Regions from separate parts of the Streptomyces sp. NPDC020845 genome, predicted to be linked through region 1. Evidence: riboswitches for the same ligand, from Rfam matches in the RefSeq annotation. Region 1 holds a riboswitch; each other region holds the start of a gene.

Region 1 (7,710 bases):
GGAAGGCAACGCCCTCCAGCTCGGCGCGGTGGCGGTCGGCCTCGTCGGCCGGGGTGCCGAGGAGGAAGCCGCGGGCCTCGCCGCTGACGAAGGGGAAGCGCTCGCCCTCACGGCGCAGGGGGTAGGCGACCACGGACGCGGGTCCGCGGCCGGCCGCGGCGCGGTCGAGGGCGGGGAGTTGGCTGGCGGGGACGTGTGCGAGGGCTTCGCCGCCGGTGTTGGAGGCGCCGCCCGGCAGCCACCAGCCGTCGGGGTGACGATGGCTGTAGAGCGCGCCGGTCGGGTCGGTGACCAGCTCGCGGGTCACACCCTTGAGGACGTACGTGGTGCCGAGGACGCCCACGAACTGGCCCGGCCGGACCGCCCCGGTGGCGATCTGCCCGGCGCATCCGTCCGTCATCGCGAGCCGGACCGAGCAGCCGACCGGCAGCCCCGTCTCGTCCGCGGCGACCGCGCACACCGTACCCACCTCGGTGGCGGGCGCCTGTACGGGCGGCAGCCACTCGGGCGGTACGCCCAGCGCGTCCAGGACCTCGGCGGGCCATTCGCCGACGCGGGCGTCGTAGCCGCTCTTGAGGGCGTGGCTCCAGTCGGTGGCGACCGGGCCTCCAGTGAGCCGCCAGGCGATGAGGTCGGGGGTGTGGAGAAGGTGGCGGGTCCGCGCGCGGTCGGGGGTGTCCTCCCCCGCCAGCCACGCGATGCGGCCGAGGGCCGCCGTCGGGCCGACCGAGAGGCCGAGGGCCTGCCAGCGGGGGGCGCCGATGCGCTGGGCCTGGGCGTTGAGTTCGGCCGCTCGGCGGTCGTCGTACATCAGGGCGGGGCCGACCGGTTCACCCGCGCTGTCGGCCAGGACGACCGTGCCGGAGGTCGCCGACGTGGCGACGGCCACGACCTCCCGGCCGCCCGCCGGGAGCGCCGCGGTCGCCTGCCGCAGGGCGGTGGCGACGGCGGGCCACCAGGCTCGGGCGTCCTGCTCGCTGTGGCCGCCCGCGCCGCGACGCGGCGGAGGCAGCGGCTCGCGGGCCTCCGCGCGGACCTGTCCCCGCGCGTCGACGCAGACCACACGGACCGCCGCCGTGGCGATGTCGATGCCCGCCACGACCTCCTGGGAGGACGACGTTGTGCTCATAGGGGTCGGCTCCTTCGGTGCGCAGCGCGGCCGTACAACGGTGGGCCTTGGGGGCTCCCCGGCACGCCCAAGGCCCACCAGCCCCATATGCGAAGTGAAGTTAACACGGATGACGTTAAGAGTGCGCCCCCGTAGCCCGCGTCGCCCCCGTAGCCCGCGTCGCCCCCGTAGCCCCCGTCACCTTCGCCGACCTCACATCCGTACGCTCCCGCAGCTCCGCCAGCAGCCCCGCGTCCACGCCGTCGTCGACCACCAGATGGTCGAACTCGTCGACCGGGCACAGCCGGTGCAGGGCCGTGCGCCGGGTCTTCGACGCGTCCATGAGGAGCACTTTGCGGCTGCCGGCCGCGAGCATGGCGCGCTTCACGAGGACCACGTCCTGCTCCTGGTGGTAGGTGGTGTGCGCGTCCACCGCCGAAGTGGAGACCAGCACCATGTCCACCGACAGCGCCTCGATCGCCGCCACGCAGGGCACGCCGAGGAAGGAGTCATGGGTGTGCGAGTACTCCCCGCCCAGGCCGATCAGCCGGGTCTGCGGCACGCCGGCGAAGACCTCCTCCACGCGCCGGGCGTTGGTCACCACGGTCAGCGGGGCGGCGTCGACCAGGAGCCGGGCCAGGGCGAGGGCTGTCGTGGAGTCGTCCAGCATGATCGACATGCCGGGCTCGACCAGCTCCGCGGCGGCCACGGCCACCGCCTCCTTCTCGGCCCGGTTCACGCCCATCCGGTAGTCCAGGCTGGACTCGAAGACCGAGGACGGCAGCGCGGAGACCCCGCCCCGGAACTTGCGCACCACACCGAGCCTGGCCAGCTCGTCCAGGTCCCGGTGCACGGTCATCAGGCTGACGCCGGTCAGCTCGGCGAGCTCGGCCGCGGTGGCGGTGGAGTGCTCGAGCACGTACTCGGTGATGGTCTGCCTGCGTGCGGACTGGGAGCGGGGCGGGACGTCGGACGCGCCGGTCGTGGTCATGAGCCGGATTCTCCCCCACGGGTCGTCGGCACGTTCAGCGAACGCAGCGCCGTCCGCTCCCCCGCCACCTCGATCTCGCTCACCGCCGCGTTGTCCAGCCGTGGGAACACCTGCCGGTAGCGGCCGACGGGGATGCCCAGCAGCACGCACAGCGCCATCCGGAGCAGGGAGTTGTGCGCCACGACGAGCACCGTGCACCCCGGGTGCGCGGCGGCCAGGCCGCGCAGGGCGGCCGCGGCGCGGGCCGCCGCGGTGGCGGGCGGCTCCGAGCCGGGGAAGGCGCCCGCTTCCGCGTCCGCCCGGAAGGCCCGTACGGCCGCCGGGTCCTCCGCCTCCATCTCGGCGATGGTGCGGCCCTCGCCCCACCCGAAGTCGATCTCGCGCAGATCCTCGACGACCTCGGGGACGAGCCCGAGCGCGTCGGCTGCCGGGCGCGCGGTCAGCCGGGCCCGGCTCAGCGGGGAGCAGGCGACCGCGTGTACGTCGCGTCCGCTCACCCAATGGGCGAGCGCTTCCGCTTGCCGGAATCCTCGTTCCGTCAGGGCCACGTCGGAGATCCCCGCGTACCGGTTCTCCGCGTGCCACACCGTCTCGCCGTGGCGAACGAGCAGTAGACGAGCCGTCACAGGACGCTTCCTCTCCTCAGCCTGTATGACGCGCGGACCATTGCTTTGTCACGTCAACGATGTTAAATCTAGCGTCGCCTCTGTGATGGAACGCCGAAGAAAGGCCACCCATGCGCGTCCTCGCCGCCGGAGACCACTTCGTACGCCCCGACCTCATCATCGCCGCGCTCCGCGACGAGCCGGGGCTGGCGGACGTCGATGTCGCCGAGCTGACGCTGCCGTGGCCACACGAGCCGTTCGGCCCCGTGGGCGGCCCGGAGAGCCGGGTGATCGAGGCCAGTGGCACCGAGGAGCAGCTGATCGAGGCGCTGGCGGGGGCCGAGGTGTGCGTGACGCAGATGGCGCCGTTCACCGCCGGGGTCTTCGCCGCCCGCCCCGAGCTGCGCATGGTCGCGGTCTCCCGCGGCGGCCCGGTCAACGTCGACCTGCCCGCCGCCACCCGCGCGGGCGTCGCCGTCAGCTTCGCGCCCGGCCGTAACGCCACCGCCGCCGCCGAGTTCGCGATCGGCATGATGCTCGCCGCGATGCGCCGCATCCCGACCGCCGACGCCGAGCTGCGCGCGGGCCGCTGGCGCGGGGACTTCTACGCGTACGAGGAGGGCGGCATCGAGCTGGACGGCGCGACCGTCGGCCTGGTCGGCTACGGGGCCATCGGCCGGATCGTCGCCCGGGTGCTGCGCGCCTTCGGCGCCCGGGTGCTGATCGCCGACCCGTACACCGACCCCGAGACCGCCCGCGCGGACGGCGTCGAACCGGTCGAGCTGGACGAACTCCTCGCCGGCAGCTCCGTGGTGAGCCTGCACGCCCGCCTCACCCCCGAGACCAAGGGGCTCATCGACGCCGACCGGATCGCCCGGATGCGGCCCGGCGCGGTCCTGGTGAACACCGCGCGCGGCGGCCTGCTGGACTACGCGCCGCTGCCGGAGGCGCTGCGCACCGGCCGCCTCGCGGCCCTCGCCCTCGACGTGTACGACCTCGAACCCCCGCCCGCCGACTGGCCGCTGCACTCCGCGCCCAATGTCGTCACCACCCCGCACCTCGCCGGTGCCACCCGGCAGACCGCCCACCGCGCTGCCGCCATCACCGCCGCCGAGGTCGGCCGCTACGCGCGCGGCGAAAAGCTCGCCCACCCCGCGAACTAGCGCCATCATCAGCCCAGCCACTCCGCACACCGGCGCCCACCAGCACAGCCCCCGCCCCGCGAACCAACCCCCGCCCCGCAGTCCCGTCCCGCAGCCGATGCCCCCAAGGAGGGCCGTACGCATGAGCATCGTCCTCGGAGTCGACGTCGGCACCTCCGTCACCAAGGCCGTCGCCTTCGGCCGCGACGGCCGGTCCCTGGCCGCCGCGAGCCGCCCCAGCCGGCTCGACCGCCTGCCCGGCGGGCGGGTCGAGCAGGACCTGGAGGACGTGCTGCGCACGGTCGCCGAGGTGGTCCGCGAGGTGACCGCCGCCCTGGCCGCCAACGGCCTGGCGGCTCCGGTCGCGCTCGCGCTCACCGGGCAGGGCGACGGGCTGTGGCTGCGCGACGCGGCGGGCCGGGCGGTGCGCCCGCCGATCTCGTGGATGGACGGCCGGGCGAACGACACCGTGACCCGGTGGGGCGAGGACGGCACCATCCGCGAGCTCTACCGGCTCACCGGCTCCGGGGTGTTCCCCGGCTGCCACGCGCCGCTGCTGCGCTGGCTGGCCGACCACGAGCCGGAGGCGCTGGCGCGCGCGGAGGTCGCGGGCTACTGCGTGGACGCGGTGGCGCAGCGGCTCACCGGCGTCATCGGCGTGGACGCCTCGGACGCGTCCATGCCCTTCCTGGACGTGACCACGCGCGAGTATGTCCCCAAAGCCCTGGAAGCGTGTGGAATCGCCGAATACGCCCGGCTGTTGCCGCCACCCGCCGCGCCCGGCACCGTACGGCGGCTGGACGAGGCGGGCGCGAAGCTGCTCGGGCTGCCGGCCGGACTGCCCGTCACGGCGGGCCCGTACGACCTTCCGGCCTGCGCGATCGGCAGCGGGGTCGAGGAGGTGGGCGACGGCCTGCTGATCGTCGGCACCACGCTGGCCAGCCAAGTCCTCACCGACAGCGCGCGGATCGACCCGGCCGCCGACCCGGCGGGCATGTGGCTGTGCGTACCCGACCGGGACCGCTGGCTGCGCGGTATGCCCGCCATGGTGGGCACGGCGGCCCTGGAGTGGGTCCTGGAGTTCGCCGGGGCCACCACCGCCGACCTGGACGCGCTGCTCGCCGCGAGCCCGCCAGGGGCGCGCGGGGTGACCGCGCTGCCCTTCCTGTCCGACGCGGGCGAGCGGGCCCCGTTCGTGGAGCCCGCCGCGCGGGGCCGGTTGGACGGGCTGACCCTCGCCACGACACGCGCGGACGCCGTACGGGCCGTCTGCGAGGCCGTGGCGTACGCGGCCCGGCACTGCCTGGAGGCCGCGGGGCTGACGGCGAGCCTGGCGGCGTGCGGAGGCGGCACCCGATCCGCCGCCTGGACCCAGCTGTTCGCGGACGTCCTCGGCCGGCCGGTGCGCATCCCCGACGAGCCCGAGGTGGGCGCGCGCGGCGCGGTCGCGGTCGCCTGGCGGGCGCTCGGCGACCCGGTGGACGCGTCACAATGGCGAGCCGATTCGCGTACTGTCGTACCGGACGCGGACCGCGCCGAGGCATACGAGCGCGGCTACGCGGACTACCGGGCCAGGCTGGCCCGTACCCTCGCGGAGTGGCGGGCAACGACGCCCGCTTAGAGTTCGACCCGGAGTTCGACCCGGCGCCGCGCCGGACCCGATGACGAGCCCTTGCCGGGCCGTGTCAGGCTCGCGCCCGGCCGCCCGCGCCGGACCCTCGCCAGGACCGCCCCAGGGCCCGTGTCGGGCCCGCCTCAGGGCCCGCGTCAGGCCGGTCTCAGGCCCGCGCAAGGCCTGCCTCGGGCCCGTGTCCGGCTCGTGCCAAGTGCGCGTCAAGACCGCGCCAAGTCCGGCACTGAATAGCACATTCGTACGAAACACTCCACCTCGCGACACAACATGTGGGGGCGCGTGCGCTCGCCACCACAAGATGTATGCTCATGCTCGCTGTCGCCGCAGGGGAATCCGGTGGGAATCCGGAACTGTCCCGCAACGGTGTACGCGTACGCTTTTGCGTACCCGCAAGTCCGAGGACCTGCCGACAGCCGTCTCATACGTCCGGGCCTCGCGGGTTGGGCCGGTGGACGCTGCGCGGTATGCCGTCCGCTGTTTCGGCATGCCCGTACGCGCCCATCGCTCACCGCCCCGCAAGGCCCCTAGCCGAGCGAGGGAGAGCACTTCAGTGACCATCGCGCCAGCCGATCCGGTTTCAGAGGCAGCGGCTATTCAGGGAGCGGACGACGCGCCCGGGACCGCCCTGCTGCGGACCCTGACGGAGCTCACCGCCGACCTGCCCGCCACCGACCCCGGCAAGGTCGCGGCCGCCGCCCTGCGCGGCCGCCATCCCGGTTCGGACGAGGCGGAGTTGCGCACTCTCGCGACCGAAGCGGCGGCCGGGCTGATCGCCGAGGAGCCGGAGTACTCGAAGCTCGCCGCGCGGCTGCTGACCCTCGCCATCGCCGAGGAGGCGGCCGGGCAGGGCGCGGTCTCCTTCTCCGCCTCGGTGGCCGTGGGGCACCGCGAGGGCCTGATCGCGGACGGCACGGCCGAGTTCGTGACCGCCCACGCCGCCCGCCTGGACGCCCTGGTAGACAAGGCGCTGGCCGACGGCGCCGACGACCGCTTCGGCTACTTCGGGCTGCGCACGCTGCACAGCCGCTATCTGCTCCGCCACCCGATCACCCGCCAGGTGATCGAGACCCCGCAGCACTTCCTGCTGCGAGTGGCCTGCGGGCTGGCCGAGGACCACTCGGAGCGGGCGCTCGACGACGTCGCCGAGCTCTACCGGCTCACCAGCACGCTGTCCTACCTGCCCAGCTCCCCCACCCTGTTCAACTCCGGCACCCGGCACCCGCAGATGTCGTCCTGCTATCTGCTGGACTCGCCGCTGGACGAACTGGACTCGATCTACAACCGCTACCACCAGGTCGCGCGGCTCTCCAAGCACGCGGGCGGCATCGGCCTGTCGTACTCGCGCATCCGCGCCCGCGGTTCGCTGATCCGCGGCACCAACGGGCACTCCAACGGCATCGTGCCGTTCCTGCGCACGCTCGACGCCTCCGTCGCCGCCGTCAACCAGGGCGGCCGGCGCAAGGGCGCGGCCTGTGTGTACCTGGAGACCTGGCACGCGGACATCGAGGAGTTCCTGGAGCTGCGGGACAACACGGGCGAAGAGGCCCGCCGCACCCACAACCTCAACATCGCGCACTGGATCCCGGACGAGTTCATGCGCCGGGTCGAGGCCGACGCCGACTGGTCGCTGTTCTCGCCGGTCGACGCGCCCGCGCTGGTCGACCTGTGGGGCGAGGAGTTCGACGCCGCGTACCGGAAGGCCGAGGCGGAGGGTCTTGCCGTCAAGACCGTCCCGGCGCGCCAGCTGTACGCCCGGATGATGCGCACCCTCGCGCAGACCGGCAACGGCTGGATGACCTTCAAGGACGCCGCCAACCGCACCGCCAACCAGACCGCCGAGCCCGGCCGGGTCGTGCACTCCTCCAACCTGTGCACCGAGATCCTGGAGGTCACGGACGACGGCGAGACGGCCGTCTGCAACCTGGGGTCGGTCAACCTGGCCGCGCACCTGGGCGAGGACGGTCAGATGGACTGGGAGCGGCTGGACGCGACCGTCCGTACCGCCGTCACCTTCCTCGACCGTGTGGTGGACATCAACTTCTACCCCACCCAGGAAGCCGGGGCGTCCAACTCCCGCTGGCGGCCGGTGGGTCTGGGCCTGATGGGCCTCCAGGACGTCTTCTTCCGGCTGCGGCTGCCCTTCGACTCGCCCGAGGCGCAAGCGCTGTCCACCCGGATCTCCGAGCGCATCATGCTCGCGGCGTACGAGGCGTCCTGCGCGCTCGCCGAGC
Region 2 (7,710 bases), on a different contig from region 1:
CCATTCGGTCGTGCGGCATCCGGCTTCGTCACGATCTCACCTCCGGGCGCCGATCATGGCAGGCGAGCCGTCGTGTACGCATCAGTGCGGGGGCGAGTGGATCATCGGTGCCGCCTTCCCGCAGGTGCGTCACCCCCGAGCCCACCTCAGTTCACCTTCCGTTCACCCCATGTCCTTACGGTCGTGGCCGCACCCTTTGGTTGTCGCACCGATTACCCAAGGGTGTGCGAATCCTCCCCCTCCCACAGGAGGGGCTTCTCGTGTGGCCATCCCGGTGGCCACACGGTGGCCACATGGCACTACGTAACGTAGTCACGCGGCGGCGCTCCGTGTCGCCAAGTTCGGGGATCGCATTCCCCCACGAAGGAGTTCGATGGAACACATCACGCTTCTCATTGGGATCGTGATCGTTACGGCCTTGGTGTTCGACTTCACGAACGGCTTCCACGACACGGCCAATGCCATGGCGACCACCATCTCCACGGGGGCTCTCGGTCCCCGGATCGCGGTGGCGATGTCAGCGGTCCTCAATCTCGTCGGCGCGTTCCTCTCCGTGGAGGTCGCCAAGACGATCTCCGGGGGGATCATCGACGAGGACGCCGGAGTCCGCCCCGAAGTGATCTTCGCGGGTCTGGTCGGCGCGATCCTGTGGAACCTGCTGACCTGGCTGGCCGGGCTGCCCTCCAGTTCCTCGCACGCCCTCTTCGGCGGCCTCATCGGCGCCACCCTGGTCTCCGTCGGCATGGACGGGGTCAACAGCGACAAGATCGTCATGAAGGTCCTGATCCCGGCCGTCGCCGCGCCGATCGTGGCCGGTGTCGCCGCCCTGGTCGCGACCCGGCTCACCTACCGGCTGGCCCGCGGCCGCGACCCCCAGGACACCTCGAAGGGCTACCGCGCCGGGCAGATCGCCTCGGCCGCGCTGGTCTCCCTCGCCCACGGCACCAACGACGCCCAGAAGACCATGGGGGTCATCACCCTCGCGCTGATCACCGGCGGTGTGATCGCGCCCGACTCCGACCCGCCGATGTGGGTCATCGTCTCCGCGGGCCTGGCCATCGCCCTCGGTACGTACCTGGGCGGCTGGCGCATCATCCGCACCATGGGCAAGGGCATCACCGACATCCAGCCGCCGCAGGGCTTCGCCGCCCAGACCGGCGCCGCGACCGTCATCCTCGCCTCGTCGCACATCGGCTTCGCGCTCTCCACCACCCAGGTCTGCTCCGGCTCCGTGATGGGCGCGGGGGTCGGCCGCAAGGGCGCTGTGGTGCGGTGGTCCACCGCGGGCCGCATGGTCCTCGCCTGGGTGCTCACCCTGCCCGCCGCGGGCCTCGTCGCGGGCGGCGCCGCGCTGCTGGCGGACCAGGGCGACTGGGGCGTCACGGCGGTCGCCGTGCTCGCGGTCGCCGCCTGCGCCGGGATCTGGGCGGCCTCGCGCCGCAAGCCCGTCGACCACACCAACGTCAACGACATCGACGAGGCTGCGGCGCTGCCGGCCGAGCCGGTGGGTGTCGTCACGGCGGCCCTCCAGTCCGTGGCTCCGCCGCCCGTCTCTGCCGCTTCCATCTCCTCCTCCGCCACCCCGGCAGGCGCCTCCGCGGCCACCGGCAGCACCAGCTAAGGAAGTAACGCGATGAGCATCGACTGGGCGGCCCTCGGCCAGGTCTTCGGCATCAGCCTCGCGGTGACCGTCGGCTTCGTGGGCGTCTTCACCCTCGGCATCCTCGGCACCTCCCGTAAGCCGCAGCAGGCGGAGGCGGGCACCGACACGGCCGCCACCGCGTCCGCCGCTCCGGCCCCGGCCGGCGGCGCCTTCGGCCCCGCGCGCGCCGGCGCGTACCTCTGCTTCGCGCTGTGCGCGGCGGCCGTGGCGTACGGCATCAACCTGATCGTGGCCTGACTCCGTTCGACCCACTCACGGTCGCCGGGCTGGAACGCGCCGACCAGCGCGTTCCAGCCCGGCGGCCGTGGCATGTGCTCCTCGGCACACTCACACAGGGTGGGGCATTCGCGAGTTGACGGCCATTCGCGGCCCATGGTGGACTTCCGGAGCCAAACGGCGGCAGGAGAGGAAGCCGGTGAGAATCCGGCGCGGTCCCGCCACTGTCACCGGGGAGCGCTCTCCCATCGCCCGTACGAGTCACGGCCGTCCACACGGCGGCTGGAAGACCGGGAGAAGCGCGGATCCGGGAGCCAGGAGACTCTCACCGCCGGTCACGTCGAACCAGGGCGCGGACCCTGAGTGAGGACATACCGCCATGCCCGGCACCGCCATGCCGCCGACCCGCCCGCGGCCCCTCCGCCACGTCCCGGCGTCCCCGCCACTCCTGATGTTCCTGACGTTCGCCATGTTCCGAGGCAAGACGGCGGACTGACGATGCGTGCCGATCACGCCTCGTACGCGTGCGGCGCCGCCCTCGGCTTTCTCGGCGACCTCGCCATGGGCGATCCGCGCCGCGGCCATCCTGTGGCCGCGTTCGGGCGCGCCGCCCTGGCCGTCGAGCGGCTGCTGTGGCGCGACCACCGCGGATCCGGGGCTCTCTACACCGCGCTGTGCGCGGGCGGCGCGGCCGCGGGCGCCGTGCTGTCGGTGCGCGCCGTACGGGCCTTGGGACACCCCGCGTCGGGAGGCTCCGCTCTGGGCAGCGCTGTCCTGAAACCCTCGGGACGTCCCGTCTTGGGGCGCCCCGCCGCGGAAACCTCCGCTCTGGGGCGCCGCTCCCCCGCCGCGCAGACCGTACTGACCGCCGCCGTCACGTGGGCGGTGCTCGGCGGCACGACGCTGGGCCGGGAGGCACGGGCTATCGGCGGCGCACTGACCGCCGGTGACCTGGACGCCGCCCGGCGGCGGCTGCCGCACCTGTGCGGGCGCGATCCGCAGGCGCTGGACGAGTCGCAGATCGCACGCGCGGTTGTCGAGTCGGTCGCCGAGAACACCTCGGACGCCGTTGTGGGCGCGCTGGTGTGGGGGGCAGTCGGCGGGGTGCCGGGCCTGGTCGGCTTCCGGGCCGTCAACACCCTGGACGCGATGGTGGGCCACAAGTCCCCGCGCTACCGGCGGTTCGGTTGGGCCTCGGCCCGGCTGGACGACCTCGCCGGCTGGCCCGGCGCACGGCTCACCGCGGCGCTGGCCGCCCTGGCCGGGCCCGATCCGCGCGGCGCGTGGCGCGCCTGGCGGCGCGACGGCCACCGCCATCCGAGCCCCAACGCGGGCCCCGTGGAGGCCGCGTTCGCGGGCGCGCTCGGCGTACGGCTGGGCGGCACGCTCACATACGGCGGCCGCGTTGAGCACCGGCCGGTGCTCAACCCCGGCGGGCGGCCGGTCGAGGCGGCCGACATCGAGCGCGCGGTACGGCTTTCGCGGCGCGTCGGCGCCCTGGCGCTCGGCGTGTCCGCCGCGGCCCGGCTGGCCGTGGGGGCTCGGCTGGTTGTGGGGGCTCGGCTGGTTGTGGGGGCTCGGCTGGCTGCGGGAGCCCGGCCGACGGCAGGCGTGGCGCCGAGGTCGGCCGGTACGGCCGCGCGGCCCGGTGCCGCGCCCGTACCCGCCGCGCGGGCCCCACATGGCGCGCTCGCCCGCTGGGCACGGTCCATGCCCCTCCCTCCCGCTCAGTCCCGGCGCGCTCCAACGCGCGGGCTTCCTTCGTCACCGCTCGCTCCTCCGTCGCTGCGCGGCTCCTCGGTCCAGCACGCACAGCGCGCCAAGACACGCTCATACGAGGCACCCGGCGCGGGCCGGTCCGGCGATCCGGCGACGGTGCGGCCGACGGCCGCGGGGAGGGACTGAGGATGAGCGGGATACAGGGCGGGGGTGCGCCGGGCGGCGGGCTGCTCGTCGCGGGTACGACCTCGGACGCGGGCAAGAGCGTCGTCACGGCCGGAATCTGCCGCTGGCTCAGCCGTAAGGGCGTCAGCGTCGCGCCCTTCAAGGCGCAGAACATGTCGCTCAACTCCTTCGTGACCCGCGACGGGGCGGAGATCGGCCGCGCCCAGGCCATGCAGGCCGCCGCCGCGCGCGTCGAGCCGAGCGCGCTGATGAACCCCGTCCTGCTCAAGCCCGGCAGCGACCGCAGCAGCCAAGTGGTGCTGCTGGGCAAGCCGGTGGGCGAGTTGAGCGCGCGTGGCTACCATGCGGGGCGGCAGGAGGCGCTGCTGGGGACCGTCACCGAATGCCTGGCCGAGCTTCGGCGTACGCACGACGCGGTGATCTGCGAGGGCGCGGGCAGCCCCGCCGAGATCAATCTGCGCCGCACCGACATCGTCAACCTGGGGCTCGCCCGGGCCGCCCGGCTGCCGGTCGTCGTGGTCGGGGACATCGACCGCGGCGGCGTCTTCGCGTCGTTCTTCGGCACGACCGCGCTGCTCTCCGAGGCCGACCAGCGGCTGGTCGCGGGCTATCTGGTGAACAAGTTCCGCGGCGATGTGACCCTGCTGGAGCCGGGCCTTCAGATGCTGTACGGCCTGACGGGCCGCCCGACCATGGGCGTGCTGCCGTACGCGCACGGGCTCGGCATCGACGAGGAGGACGGGCTGCGGGTGTCGCTGCGCGGGGCGGTGCGCGAAAGCGTCGTCGCGCCGCCGCACGGCGCGGACATCCTGCGGGTCGCGGTCGCCGCCGTGCCGCTCATGTCGAACTTCACGGACGTGGACGCGCTGGCCGCCGAGCCGGGCGTGGTCGTGCGGTTCGTGGACCGGCCGGAGGAGCTGGCCGACGCCGATCTGGTGGTGGTGCCGGGCACCCGCGGCACCGTACGGGCGCTGGCATGGCTGCGCGAGCGCGGTCTGGCCGCGGCGATCGCGCGGCGGGCGGCGGAGGGCCGGCCGGTGCTGGGCATCTGCGGTGGCTTCCAGATGCTCGGCGAACACATCGAGGACGAAGTCGAGTCGCGGGCCGGGACCGTCGAAGGGCTCGGGCTGCTGCCGGTGCGGGTGCGGTTCGCGGTGCACAAGACCCTGGCCCGACCGGTCGGCGAAGCGCTGGGCGAGCGGGTGGAGGGCTACGAGATCCACCACGGGGTCGCCGAGCTGCTGGACGGCGCGGACGAACGCTTCCTGGACGGCTGCCGGGTCGGCTCGGTGTGGGGCACGCACTGGCACGGCTCGCTGGAGAGCGACGGCTTCCGGCGCGCCTTCCTGCGGCGGGTCGCGGACGCGGCGGGCCGGGCGTTCGTCCCGGCGCCCGACACCAGCTTCGGGGAGCTGCGCGAGGAGCAGCTGGACCGGCTGGGCGACCTGATCGAGGAGCACGCGGACACGGACGCGCTGCTGCGGCTGATCGAGAACGGCGTACCGGACGGACTGCCCTTCGTCCCACCGGGGGCGCCGCCCCAGCCTCCCGGGCCGTCGCTGCCCTCTCCTGAAGCGGCAACGGAGACGACGTCTGCGGAGGCAGCGGCTACGAAGGCGACGTTCCCTCCGCCCCGCCCAGACCACCACCACCGCGCCCAGACCGCTGGAGGTACCCAGGCATGACCGCCACCCCCTACCCGTTCACCGCGCTCGTCGGGATGGCCGACCTGCGGCTGGCGCTCCTGCTCAACGCCGTATCACCGGCCGTCGGCGGGGTGCTGGTGCGCGGCGAGAAGGGCACCGCGAAGTCGACGGCGGTGCGGGCGCTTGCCGCCCTGCTGCCCGGCATCGACGTGGTGGCCGGCTGCCGGTTCTCCTGCGACCCCGCCGCGCCCGACCCGGGCTGCCCGGACGGTCCGCACGAGCCGGGCACCGGCACCGTACGGCCCGCCCGGATGGTCGAGCTGCCGGTCGGCGCCTCCGAGGACCGGCTGGTCGGGGCGCTGGACATCGAGCGGGCGCTGTCCGACGGGGTGAAGGCGTTCGAGCCGGGCCTGCTGGCCGACGCGCACCGCGGCGTGCTGTACGTCGACGAGGTCAACCTGCTGCACGACCACTTGATCGACCTGCTGCTCGACGCGGCCGCCATGGGCGCCTCCTATGTGGAGCGCGAGGGCGTGTCCGTGCGGCACGCGGCGCGCTTTCTGCTGGTGGGCACCATGAACCCCGAAGAGGGCGAGCTGCGGCCGCAGTTGCTGGACCGCTTCGGCCTGACGGTGGAGGTCGCGGCGTCGCGGGACACCGACGAACGGGTCGAGGTGGTGCGGCGGCGGCTGGCGTACGACGAGGACCCGGCCGGGTTCGCGGCGCGCTGGGCGGACGAGGAGCGCGCGCTGCGGGAACGCGTGGCGGCGGCGCGCGCCCTGCTGTCCCAGGTGCGGTTGGGCGATGGCGCGCTGCGGCAGATCGCGGCGGTGTGCGCGGCGTTCGAGGTGGACGGGATGCGCGCGGACATCGTGACGGCCCGTACGGCGACGGCGCTGGCGGCTTGGGCGGGGCGTACGGAGGTGACCACCGAGGACGTACGGCAGGCCGCGCTGCTGTCGCTGCCGCACCGGCGGCGGCGGGCTCCGTTCGACGCGCCGGGGCTGGACGAGGACAAGCTGGACGAGGTGCTGCGCGAGTCCGGCGGCGGGGACGACGACCCGGACCCGGGGCCGGAGGGTCGGGACGAGCAGGACGGGCCGGAGGGACCTGAGGGACCGGGCGGACCGGGCGGACCTGACGGGCCTGGGGGTCCCGACGGGCCGGGGGGCGGACAGCCGCCGCAGGGCGCGCCGGAGCAGGCGCCGCCGTCGGCCGGATCGTCCGTACCGGAGCAGCGCACGGGCCCCGACGAATCCAACGGCCCCGACGGATCCAACAGCTCGGACAGCCAGGTCCCTGATGCCGCCGACGGGGGCGTGGGCGGGGCCGCGGCGGGCGGGCACGGCGGCGAACGCGCGGCCGTGGGCGCCGCCGAGCCGTTCCGGACCCGGCGGCTCGACGTGCCGGGGCTCGGCGAGGGCGCGGCGGGGCGGCGGTCGCGCGCCCGTACGGCCCACGGCCGCACCACCGGCGCGCGCCGCCCCCGCGGCACCCTGTCCAAGCTGCACCTGTCGGCGACCGTACGGGCCGCCGCACCGCACCAGCGCTCGCGCGGCCGGCAGGGCCCCGGGCTCGTGGTGCGCCGTGACGACCTGCGTGAGGCGGTGCGCGAGGGCCGCGAGGGCAACCTCGTGCTGTTCGTGGTGGACGCGTCGGGGTCGATGGCCGCGCGGAAGCGCATGGGCGCCGTCAAGGGCGCCGTGCTGTCGCTGCTGCTGGACGCCTACCAGCGGCGGGACAAGGTCGGCCTGATCACCTTCCGGGGCGCCGAGGCCGCCCTGGCGCTGCCACCCACCTCCTCGGTGGACGCGGGCGCCGCCCGGCTGGAGAAGCTGCCCACCGGCGGGCGCACCCCGCTGGCCGCCGGGCTGCTGAAGGCCCGCGAGGTGCTGCGGATCGAGCGGCTGCGGGATCCGTCGCGCCGGCCGCTGCTGGTCGTGGTGACGGACGGGCGCGCCACGGGCGGCCCGGACCCGGTCGCCCGGGCCGGGCGCGCGGCCCGGCTGCTGGCGGACGACGGGATCGCCTCGGTGGTGGTGGACTGCGAGTCGGGACCCGTCCGGCTGGGCCTGGCGGGCGCGCTGGCACACGAACTGCGCGGGACGCCGGTGACGCTCGACGAACTGCGCGCGGACAGCATGACCGCGCTGGTGCGCGACGCGCGCGGGACAAACACCGCACGGACCGTACGAGAGACACGGACCGTTTCCGTACGAGGTACCTGGAGGGCCGCCTGATGCCGCAAGGACAACCGACCGTCGTACCCGACGACGGGCT
Region 3 (7,710 bases), on a different contig from region 1:
CGACTTCGCGCACGACGCCTCCCCGGGCACGGCCCTCGGCGTCCAACTCGGCCACAGCGGCCGCAAGGGCTCCACCCGGCTGATGTGGGAGGGCATGGACGACCCCCTCCCCGGTGGCAACTGGCCGCTGGCCGCTCCCTCCCCGCTGCCCTACCGCCCCGGCGTCAGCCAGGTCCCCCAGGCCCTGGACACCGCCGGGCTCGCCGCCGTCCGCGAGCAGTTCGTCGCCGCCGCCCGGCGCGCCGCCCGCGCCGGCTTCGACCTCCTCGAACTCCACTGCGCCCACGGCTATCTGCTCTCCAGCTTCCTGTCCCCGCTCACCAACCACCGCACCGACGCCTATGGCGGCACCCTCGCGGCCCGGCTGCGCTATCCGCTCGAAGTCTTCGACGCCGTCCGGGAGGTGTGGCCCGCCGACTCCCCGATGACGGTCCGCATCTCCGCCACCGACTGGGCCGAGGGCGGTACGACCGCCGATGACGCGGTAGCCGTCGCGGCCGCCTTCGCCGCCCACGGCGCGGACGCCGTCGACGTCTCCACCGGCCAGGTCGTCCCCGACGAGCGCCCCGACTTCGGCCGCTCGTACCAGACCCCGTACGCCGACCGGATCCGCAACGAACTCGGCGTCCCCGTCATCGCGGTCGGGGCCATCTCCTCCTGGGACGATGTGAACTCCCTGCTGCTGGCGGGCCGCGTCGACCTGTGCGCACTCGGCCGCCCCCATCTCTACGACCCGCACTGGACCCTGCACGCCGCCGCCGAACAGGGCTACACCGGCCCCGGCGCGCCCTGGCCGCTCCCGTACCGCGCGGGCAGCCGCAGACCCCCGACGGGCCGCGCCGATGGACGATGATGAGCGGCATGACGATACGCAGAAGGGCCGAGCTGTTCGTCCCCGAGGAGCAGGACCGCAGGCTCGACGCCCGTAGGACCGGTGACGAACGGGGCGTCCTCGTCGACTTCCTGGCCAAGCAGCGGGCGACCCTGGAGCTGAAGTGCGCGGGCGTGGAGGACGCGTTGTCCCAGCGCTCGGTGGAGCCCTCCACGCTCTCGCTGCTCGGACTGGTCCGGCATCTCGCCGATGTGGAGCGCCGCTGGTTCCGGCGGGTCATGGCCGGGCAGGACGTGCCGTTGCTCTTCTCCACCGAGGACAACCCCGACCAGGACTTCGACGGCGCGGTGCCCGGTCCGGCGGTCGTCGCGGAGGCGTGGGAGGCCTGGCGCGCGGAGGTGGCCTTCGCCGAGCGCTTCGTCGCCGAGGCACCCGACCTGGACATCACGCGCGACGACGGGTGGCTCGGGGCGGTTTCGCTGCGCTGGGTCATCATCCACATGATCGAGGAGTACGCCCGGCACAACGGCCACGCCGACCTGCTGCGGGAGCGGATCGACGGCGCGATCGGCGTATGAGGCAAGGCGTTCGGCGTCAGGTGTCAGGTGTCAGGCGCGCGTCGCCGTCAGCACCTCCCGTACGTACCCGGCGCCCGCGTCGTACAGCCGGTCGTGCAGCGCCGTGAACACCTCCGCCGCCCGGACGCCGGGCCAGGCCCGCGGCAGCAGCGCGGGCGGCAGGCCGGGGTCGGCGTAGGGGAGGAAGCGCCAGGAGTCCAGGGCGAGGACGTAGTCGCGGTAGGCCTCCTCGGGGTCCGGTATGGCGCGTCCCGCCCAGCGCTCCAGCACCGGTTCCTGGGCGTCCAGGTAGGCGCGGTGCAGCTTCGCCAGCTGCTCCAAGTCCCACCAGCGGCGCACCGCCCGCTCAGTCGGCTCGAAGTCCGCGTGGGCGCCGCGGAAGAGGTCGACGTACGGGGAGAGTTCGAGGCGGGCCAGGGTGTGGCGGGTCTCGTCGTAGAGGTGTTCGGGGGCGAGCCACACCCCGGGCGCGGCGGTGCCGAAGCCGAGCCGGGCCAGCCGCGAGCGCAGCAGATGCCGCTTGTGGCGCTCCTGTTCGGGGACCGAGAAGACGGCGAGCAGCCAGCCGTCCGTATTCTCCTCCGCCCCCGGGCGGCCGTAGATGCGGCGGTCGCCGTCGTCGAGCAGCTGGCGGGCGTCCTCGGAGAGCGCGTATCCGGCGGCCCCGGCGTCCGTGCGGTCGGCGACCAGCAGCCCGCGCCGCTTGAGGCGGGAGACGGCGGACCGTACGGAGGGCGCGTCCACGCCCACCGCGCCCAGCAGCCGGATCAGCGCGGCGATGGGGACGGGTCCGGCGGGGCGGTCGGCGCCGCCGCGGCCGTAGGCGCCGTAGAAGGTGACGATCAAGGAGCGAGGGGTGGGCTGGCCGGTCACGCGCTTACTGTAAGGCGCCGCTCGCACCTCTACTTCCCGCGCTGCGCTGTCCCGTCCCGCAGCAGATAGCGCTGGAGCTTGCCGGTGGGGGTGCGGGGCAGGGCGTCCAGGAAGACGAACTCGCGCGGGCACTTGTACGGGGCCAGCTCGGCGGCGATGAACTCCCGCAGCGCGGCTTGCCACGCGGCGGTAGCCGCATGTTGATCACAGCCGTCCGTACTCGTGACGCCCGGCCTGAGCACCACATGTGCGACCACGACCATGCCCCGCCGCTCGTCCGGCCGCCCGGTCACCGCGGCTTCCACGACATCCGGGTGACGCAGCAGCGCCTCCTCGACCTCGGGGCCCGCGATGTTGTACCCGGCCGAGATGATCATGTCGTCGGCGCGCGCCACGTACCGGAAGTAGCCGTCCGGGTCGCGGATGTAGGTGTCTCCGGTGAGGTTCCAGCCGTCCCGTACGTACTCGCGCTGCCGCTCGTCCGCCAGATAGCGGCAGCCCGTGGGCCCACGCACCGCGAGCAGCCCGGGTCGGCCGTCCGGAACGGGCTGCAGCCCGGCGTCCGCGTCTGTGCTTCCGAAGTCCACCACCCGCGCCTCGAACCCCGGCACCGGGACCCCGGTCGTGCCCGGCCGGATCGCGTCGTCGGCGGCGGAGATGAAGATGTGCAGCAGCTCGGTCGCCCCGATGCCGTTGATGATCCGCAGCCCGGTCGCCCGTTGCCATGCGTGCCAGGTGCCGGCGGGCAGGTTCTCGCCGGCCGAGACGCAGCGGCGCAGCGAGGAGGTGTCGTACGCGCCGCCGTCCGGCGCCGTGCCGTCCAGCCGACCCAGCATCGCCCGGTAGGCGGTCGGCGCGGTGAACAGCACGGAGATCCGGTGGCGTGCGATATCGGCCAGCAGCCGCTCCGGGCCGCCCCAGTCGGACAGCAGCGCGGAGGCGCCCGCGCGCAGCGGGAAGACGACCAGGCCGCCGAGGCCGAAGGTGAAGCCGAGCGGAGGGCTGCCCGCGAACACGTCCTCGGGGCGGGGCCGCAGCACCTGCGCCGAGAAGGTGTCGGCGATGGCCAGCACATCGCGGTGGAAGTGCATACAGCCCTTGGGCCGCCCGGTCGTCCCCGAGGTGAAGGCGATCAGCGCCACGTCGTCGGCGGAGGTCTCCACCGCCTCGTACGACGCGGGCGCGGTGGCCGCGAGCCGCAGCAGATCCTCGGGGCCGTCCCCGCCGTAGTACGTCGTCCGCAGCCCCGGCACCCCGGCCTTCACCAGATCGTCCGCGCACCGTACGTCGCACAGAGCGTGCCGTACCCGGGCCAGCTCGCAGATCGTCGCCAACTCCCGGGCCCGGTGGGCGGCCAGCACGGTCACGGCGACCGCCCCCGCCTTCAGCACCGCCAGCCAGCAGGCGGCCAGCCAGGGCGAGGTGACCCCGCGCAGCAGCACCCGGTTGCCGGGCACGACGCCGAGCGCGCCGGTGAGGGTGTGCGCGATCCGGTCGACGTGGGCGCGCAGTTCGCCGTACGTCCACACCTCGCCCGTCGCGGCGCGCACCGCGACCCGGTCGGCGCCGAACCGCTCGACGGTGCGATCCAGCAGCTCGGCGCCGCAGTTGAGGCGGTCGGGGTAGGGCGGTCCTGGCAGGTCGAGGCGGAAGGCGGGCCACTGCTCGGCGGGTGGCAGATGGTCCCGGGCGAAGGTGTCGATGTGCGCCGAAGGCCTGAGCTCCATCGAGGACGCGCCCCCTATGCCTGCCCGGGCATACGCCCGGTGTTCGCACATGCCGTGCCTGAAGTCGCCTTGCCAGCGTAACGTGATGGTGACGACAGTCAACAGACCGCGATAAACACTCCAATGGGAGGGTGACCGGTGCCGTCGTTCGCACTTGATCCGAAGCAGCGCCGCTGGTGCGCCGGGGTCCGGTCCCTCGCCCGCGACCTGCTGCGCCCGCTCGCCGAGAGCGGCCCGCCAGGCCGGGTCAACCGGCCGCTGACCGCCGCGCTCGGCGAACTCGGCCTGCTGCGGCGGCTGTTCCCCGACGACGGGCCGGTGCGCGCCCTCGACCTGTGCCTGCTGCGCGAATCGCTCGCCCGGGAGTGCACGGAGGCCGAGACCGCGCTCGCCCTCCAGGGTCTTGGCGGCTACCCGATCGTGCTCTCCGGCAGCCCCGAGCAGTACGCGCGCTGGATGCCCGAGGTCCGGGCGGGCCGCGCGGTCGCCGCGTTCGCGCTCAGCGAGCCGCAGGCCGGCTCCGACGCCGCCGCGCTCGGCCTGCGGGCCGACCCCGACGGGGCGGGTGGCTGGCGGCTGGAGGGCGAGAAGTGCTGGATCTCCAACGCCCCGGAGGCCGACTTCACCGTCGTCTTCGCCCGCACCACCCAGGGCGCGGGCTCGCGCGGCGTCACCGCCTTTCTCGTCCCCGCCGACCGGCCGGGGCTCAGCGGCGAGCGTCTTGACATGCTCAGCCCGCACCCCATCGGCAGCCTCACCTTCGACGGCGTCCCCGTCACCCGCGAGGACGTCCTGGGCGCGCCCGACAAGGGGTTCGGGGTCGCCATGCGCACCCTCAACCTGCTGCGGCCGAGCGTCGGCGCGTTCGCCGTCGGCATGGCCCAGGCCGCGCTCGACGCGTCCGTGGCCCACGCCGGGGAGCGCACCGCATTCGGCGGGCCGCTGAAGGACCTTCAGGCCGTCTCCCACCAGCTCGCCGAGATGGCCACCCGCACCGAGGCCGCCCGCCTCCTGGTCTACGCGGCCGCCACCGCGTACGACGAGGGCGCGCCGGGCATCGCCAGGAGCTCGGCGATGGCCAAGCTCCTGGCCACCGAGACCGCCCAGTACGTCGTGGACGCCGCCGTACAGATCCACGGTGCGCGGGCGCTGCGCCGCGGGCATCTTCTGGAGCACCTGTACCGCGAGGTGCGCGCGCCCCGGATCTACGAGGGCGCGACCGAGGTCCAGCGCACGATCATCGCGAAGGAGCTGTACCGGTGACCGAGCCGCAAGAGCCGCAAGAGCCGCAAGAGCCGCAAGAGCCGCAAGAGCCGCAAGCGTCGTCCGAACTGTCCACGCTGCTGCGCACCAACCCGCCCGAGCTCTCCCCGCCCACCGGCTTCAGCCACGCCGTCACGGCCACCGGCGGCCGTCTGGTCTTCCTGGCGGGTCAGACGGCGCTGGACGGCGCGGGCGCGGTCGTCGGTGCCACGCTTCCGGCCCAGTTCCGGCGCGCACTGGCCAACCTGCTCACCGCCCTGACCGCGGTCGGCGGCACCCCCGCGGACCTGGCCCGGCTGACCGTGCACACCACCGACGTCGCGGCCTACCGCGCGTCCGCCCCCGAACTCGGCCGCATCTGGCGGGAGCTGGCGGGCCGCGACTACCCCGCGATGGCGGTCATCGGCGTCGTCCGGCTGTGGGACGAGGCGGCGATGGTCGAGCTGGACGGCATCGCGGTGCTGCCGTAGCGGCGCGCCCGCCCATCGTTCCGCTCGTCACACCGGTTGGTGCGGTATTGGCCAGGCCCGCGCCACGCGGTACCGTCGGTGCGATATCGACGACGGCAAGACGGAAGCCGGTGGGAACCCGGCACGGTCGCGCCACTGTGAACGAGACGTTCCACACGATCCAAGGGACGTCTTGTGAGTCAGACCCGTAGCCGTCGTCCAGTGCACCACCGAAATGGGACGCGAACTCCCTTAAGGAGGCCCTGCCATGGCGCAGCATGTCGCACAGCCGACCGCCACCACCCCCGCTCTCCCCGCCAAGCTGCCGATCGGTGCGATCGTCCCGTGGGCGGTGTTCTTCGGCATCCTGATGCTGGTCCTGCTGTACTTCGTCGGCGCCGAACAGGGCGCCACCTCGGTCGTCTCCGGCGAGGACGTCCACGAGTGGGTGCACGACGCCCGCCACCTGCTCGGTTTCCCCTGCCACTGACGCCAGGGACGCCGACACCCTCATGAATTCCGCAACGGTACGGAACCTGCTCGTCCGTGGCATGCTCGCCGGCCTCGGGGCCGGCGTGCTCGCCCTGATCGTCGCCTATCTCCTCGGGGAACCGAATGTCGACAAGGCGATCGGCTTCGAGGAGTCCCACGCCCCGGCGCATGAGCACGAGGTCGAACTCGTCTCCCGCAGCCTGCAGTCCACCGCCGGCCTGGCCACCGGTGTTCTGATCTACGGGGTCGCCTTCGGCGGCATCGCCGCCCTCGCCTACTGCTTCGCCCTGGGCCGCATCGGCCGCTTCACCCCGCGGGCCACCGCGCTGCTGCTGTCCGGCTGCGCCCTGCTCGCGGTCTACGTCGTGCCGTTCCTGAAGTACCCGGCCAATCCGCCCGCCGTCGGTGACCCCGACACCATCTCCCAGCGGACCAATCTGTATCTGCTGATGATGGTGGGCAGCGTGCTCCTCGCGATCGCCGCGACCATCCTCGGCAAGCGGCTCGCCCCGAAACTGGGCACTTGGTACGCCACCGTAGCCGCGGTGGCCGCCTTCGCCCTGCTGATCGGCCTGGCGTTTGCGTTTCTGCCGGCCGTCAACGAGGTGCCCGCCGATTTCCCGGCCACCGTGCTGTGGCGGTTCCGGCTCTCCGCGCTGGCCGTCCAGGTCACCCTGTGGGGAGGCTTCGGGCTGGTCTTCGGCGAGTTGGCCGAGCGCCTGCTGAGTCCCAAGCCCGCCACCAGGGCCCCGGCATCGCCGGTGGCCGCCCCCAGCCGACCGTGATCCGACCGTCGCCCTGACCTCACCGGTCGGGGCCCTCTTCAGGGGCGGTCGAGTGGCCGCCCCAGCCCGAGGTTCCAGCGTCCGGCCCGTCCGCTGATCCCGGTCACGGTCAGCGGCGGCACGTCGGCACGCCAGAAGGCCGCCGCGGGCGCGCCCAGCACATGCACCACCGCGGCCCGCACCACGTCCGGCTCCACCACGGCGAGCGTATGGCCGTCCGTCAGCGACGCCGCGTCGAGCCACCGTCCGATCCGCAGGCACAGGTCCCGTACCGACTCCCCGCCGTGGGGCGCGGCCGCCGGGTCGGCCAGCCACCGGGCCACCGCCTCCGGTTCGGCGGCACCGACCTCGTCGAGGGCGAGGCCCCGCCAGCGGCCCGCGTCCAGACCGGCCAGCTCCGTACGGGGCTCGGCCACGCCGAGTCCCAGCGCGGCGGCGGTCTCCCGGCAGCGCAGGCTGGGGGAGGTGACGGCGCGGGCGGCCGAGGGCAGCGCCCCGGCCACGGCGCGGGCCCGCGCCGCGCCGCCGTCCTCAAGAGGGGTCGTGCCGTCGTCGAACCGGGCCTGGCGCAGCGATGGACTCATCGCGGCTGAGATGAAGGTGACGCGGCTGGTCACGCGCTCGCTCCTCCTACCTGTGCCATGGGCGGTACGGCACATACGTAACCACCGGTGGGCCCGCACCTGCCACACATCCGACCGCAGGCCGGGC

The links. A riboswitch is a leader RNA that binds a small molecule or an ion and turns the genes downstream of it on or off. The one in region 1 is predicted to bind cobalamin.
Region 2: another riboswitch for cobalamin. It lies ahead of ACH4U7_RS04215 (cobalamin biosynthesis protein); the one in region 1 lies ahead of ACH4U7_RS27120 (ribonucleoside-diphosphate reductase subunit alpha).
Region 3: another riboswitch for cobalamin. It lies ahead of ACH4U7_RS17645 (CbtB-domain containing protein); the one in region 1 lies ahead of ACH4U7_RS27120 (ribonucleoside-diphosphate reductase subunit alpha).

What each region holds. Positions count from the first base shown of each region.
Region 1 covers NZ_JBIRSJ010000010.1:226,890-234,599, forward strand. Annotated here, with positions in the region: gene ACH4U7_RS27095 (FGGY-family carbohydrate kinase) at 1-1,129, opposite strand, end outside; gene ACH4U7_RS27100 (DeoR/GlpR family DNA-binding transcription regulator) at 1,245-2,099, opposite strand; gene ACH4U7_RS27105 (histidine phosphatase family protein) at 2,096-2,725, opposite strand; gene ACH4U7_RS27110 (2-hydroxyacid dehydrogenase) at 2,836-3,867, shown strand; gene ACH4U7_RS27115 (FGGY family carbohydrate kinase) at 3,989-5,467, shown strand; cobalamin riboswitch at 5,775-5,905, shown strand; gene ACH4U7_RS27120 (ribonucleoside-diphosphate reductase subunit alpha) at 6,030-7,710, shown strand, end outside.
Region 2 covers NZ_JBIRSJ010000002.1:56,188-63,897, forward strand. Annotated here, with positions in the region: gene ACH4U7_RS04205 (anion permease) at 374-1,621, shown strand; gene ACH4U7_RS04210 (hypothetical protein) at 1,634-1,900, shown strand; cobalamin riboswitch at 2,068-2,204, shown strand; partial or broken gene ACH4U7_RS04215 (cobalamin biosynthesis protein) at 2,378-3,421, shown strand; gene ACH4U7_RS04220 (cobyric acid synthase) at 3,787-5,469, shown strand; gene ACH4U7_RS04225 (putative cobaltochelatase) at 5,466-7,670, shown strand; gene cobO (cob(I)yrinic acid a,c-diamide adenosyltransferase) at 7,670-7,710, shown strand, end outside.
Region 3 covers NZ_JBIRSJ010000006.1:427,395-435,104, reverse strand. Annotated here, with positions in the region: gene ACH4U7_RS17675 (bifunctional salicylyl-CoA 5-hydroxylase/oxidoreductase) at 1-853, shown strand, start outside; gene ACH4U7_RS17670 (DinB family protein) at 862-1,410, shown strand; gene ACH4U7_RS17665 (PaaX family transcriptional regulator C-terminal domain-containing protein) at 1,441-2,283, opposite strand; gene ACH4U7_RS17660 (AMP-binding protein) at 2,313-4,010, opposite strand; gene ACH4U7_RS17655 (acyl-CoA dehydrogenase family protein) at 4,149-5,273, shown strand; gene ACH4U7_RS17650 (RidA family protein) at 5,342-5,743, shown strand; cobalamin riboswitch at 5,803-5,954, shown strand; gene ACH4U7_RS17645 (CbtB-domain containing protein) at 5,991-6,212, shown strand; gene ACH4U7_RS17640 (CbtA family protein) at 6,235-6,999, shown strand; gene ACH4U7_RS17635 (histidine phosphatase family protein) at 7,038-7,616, opposite strand.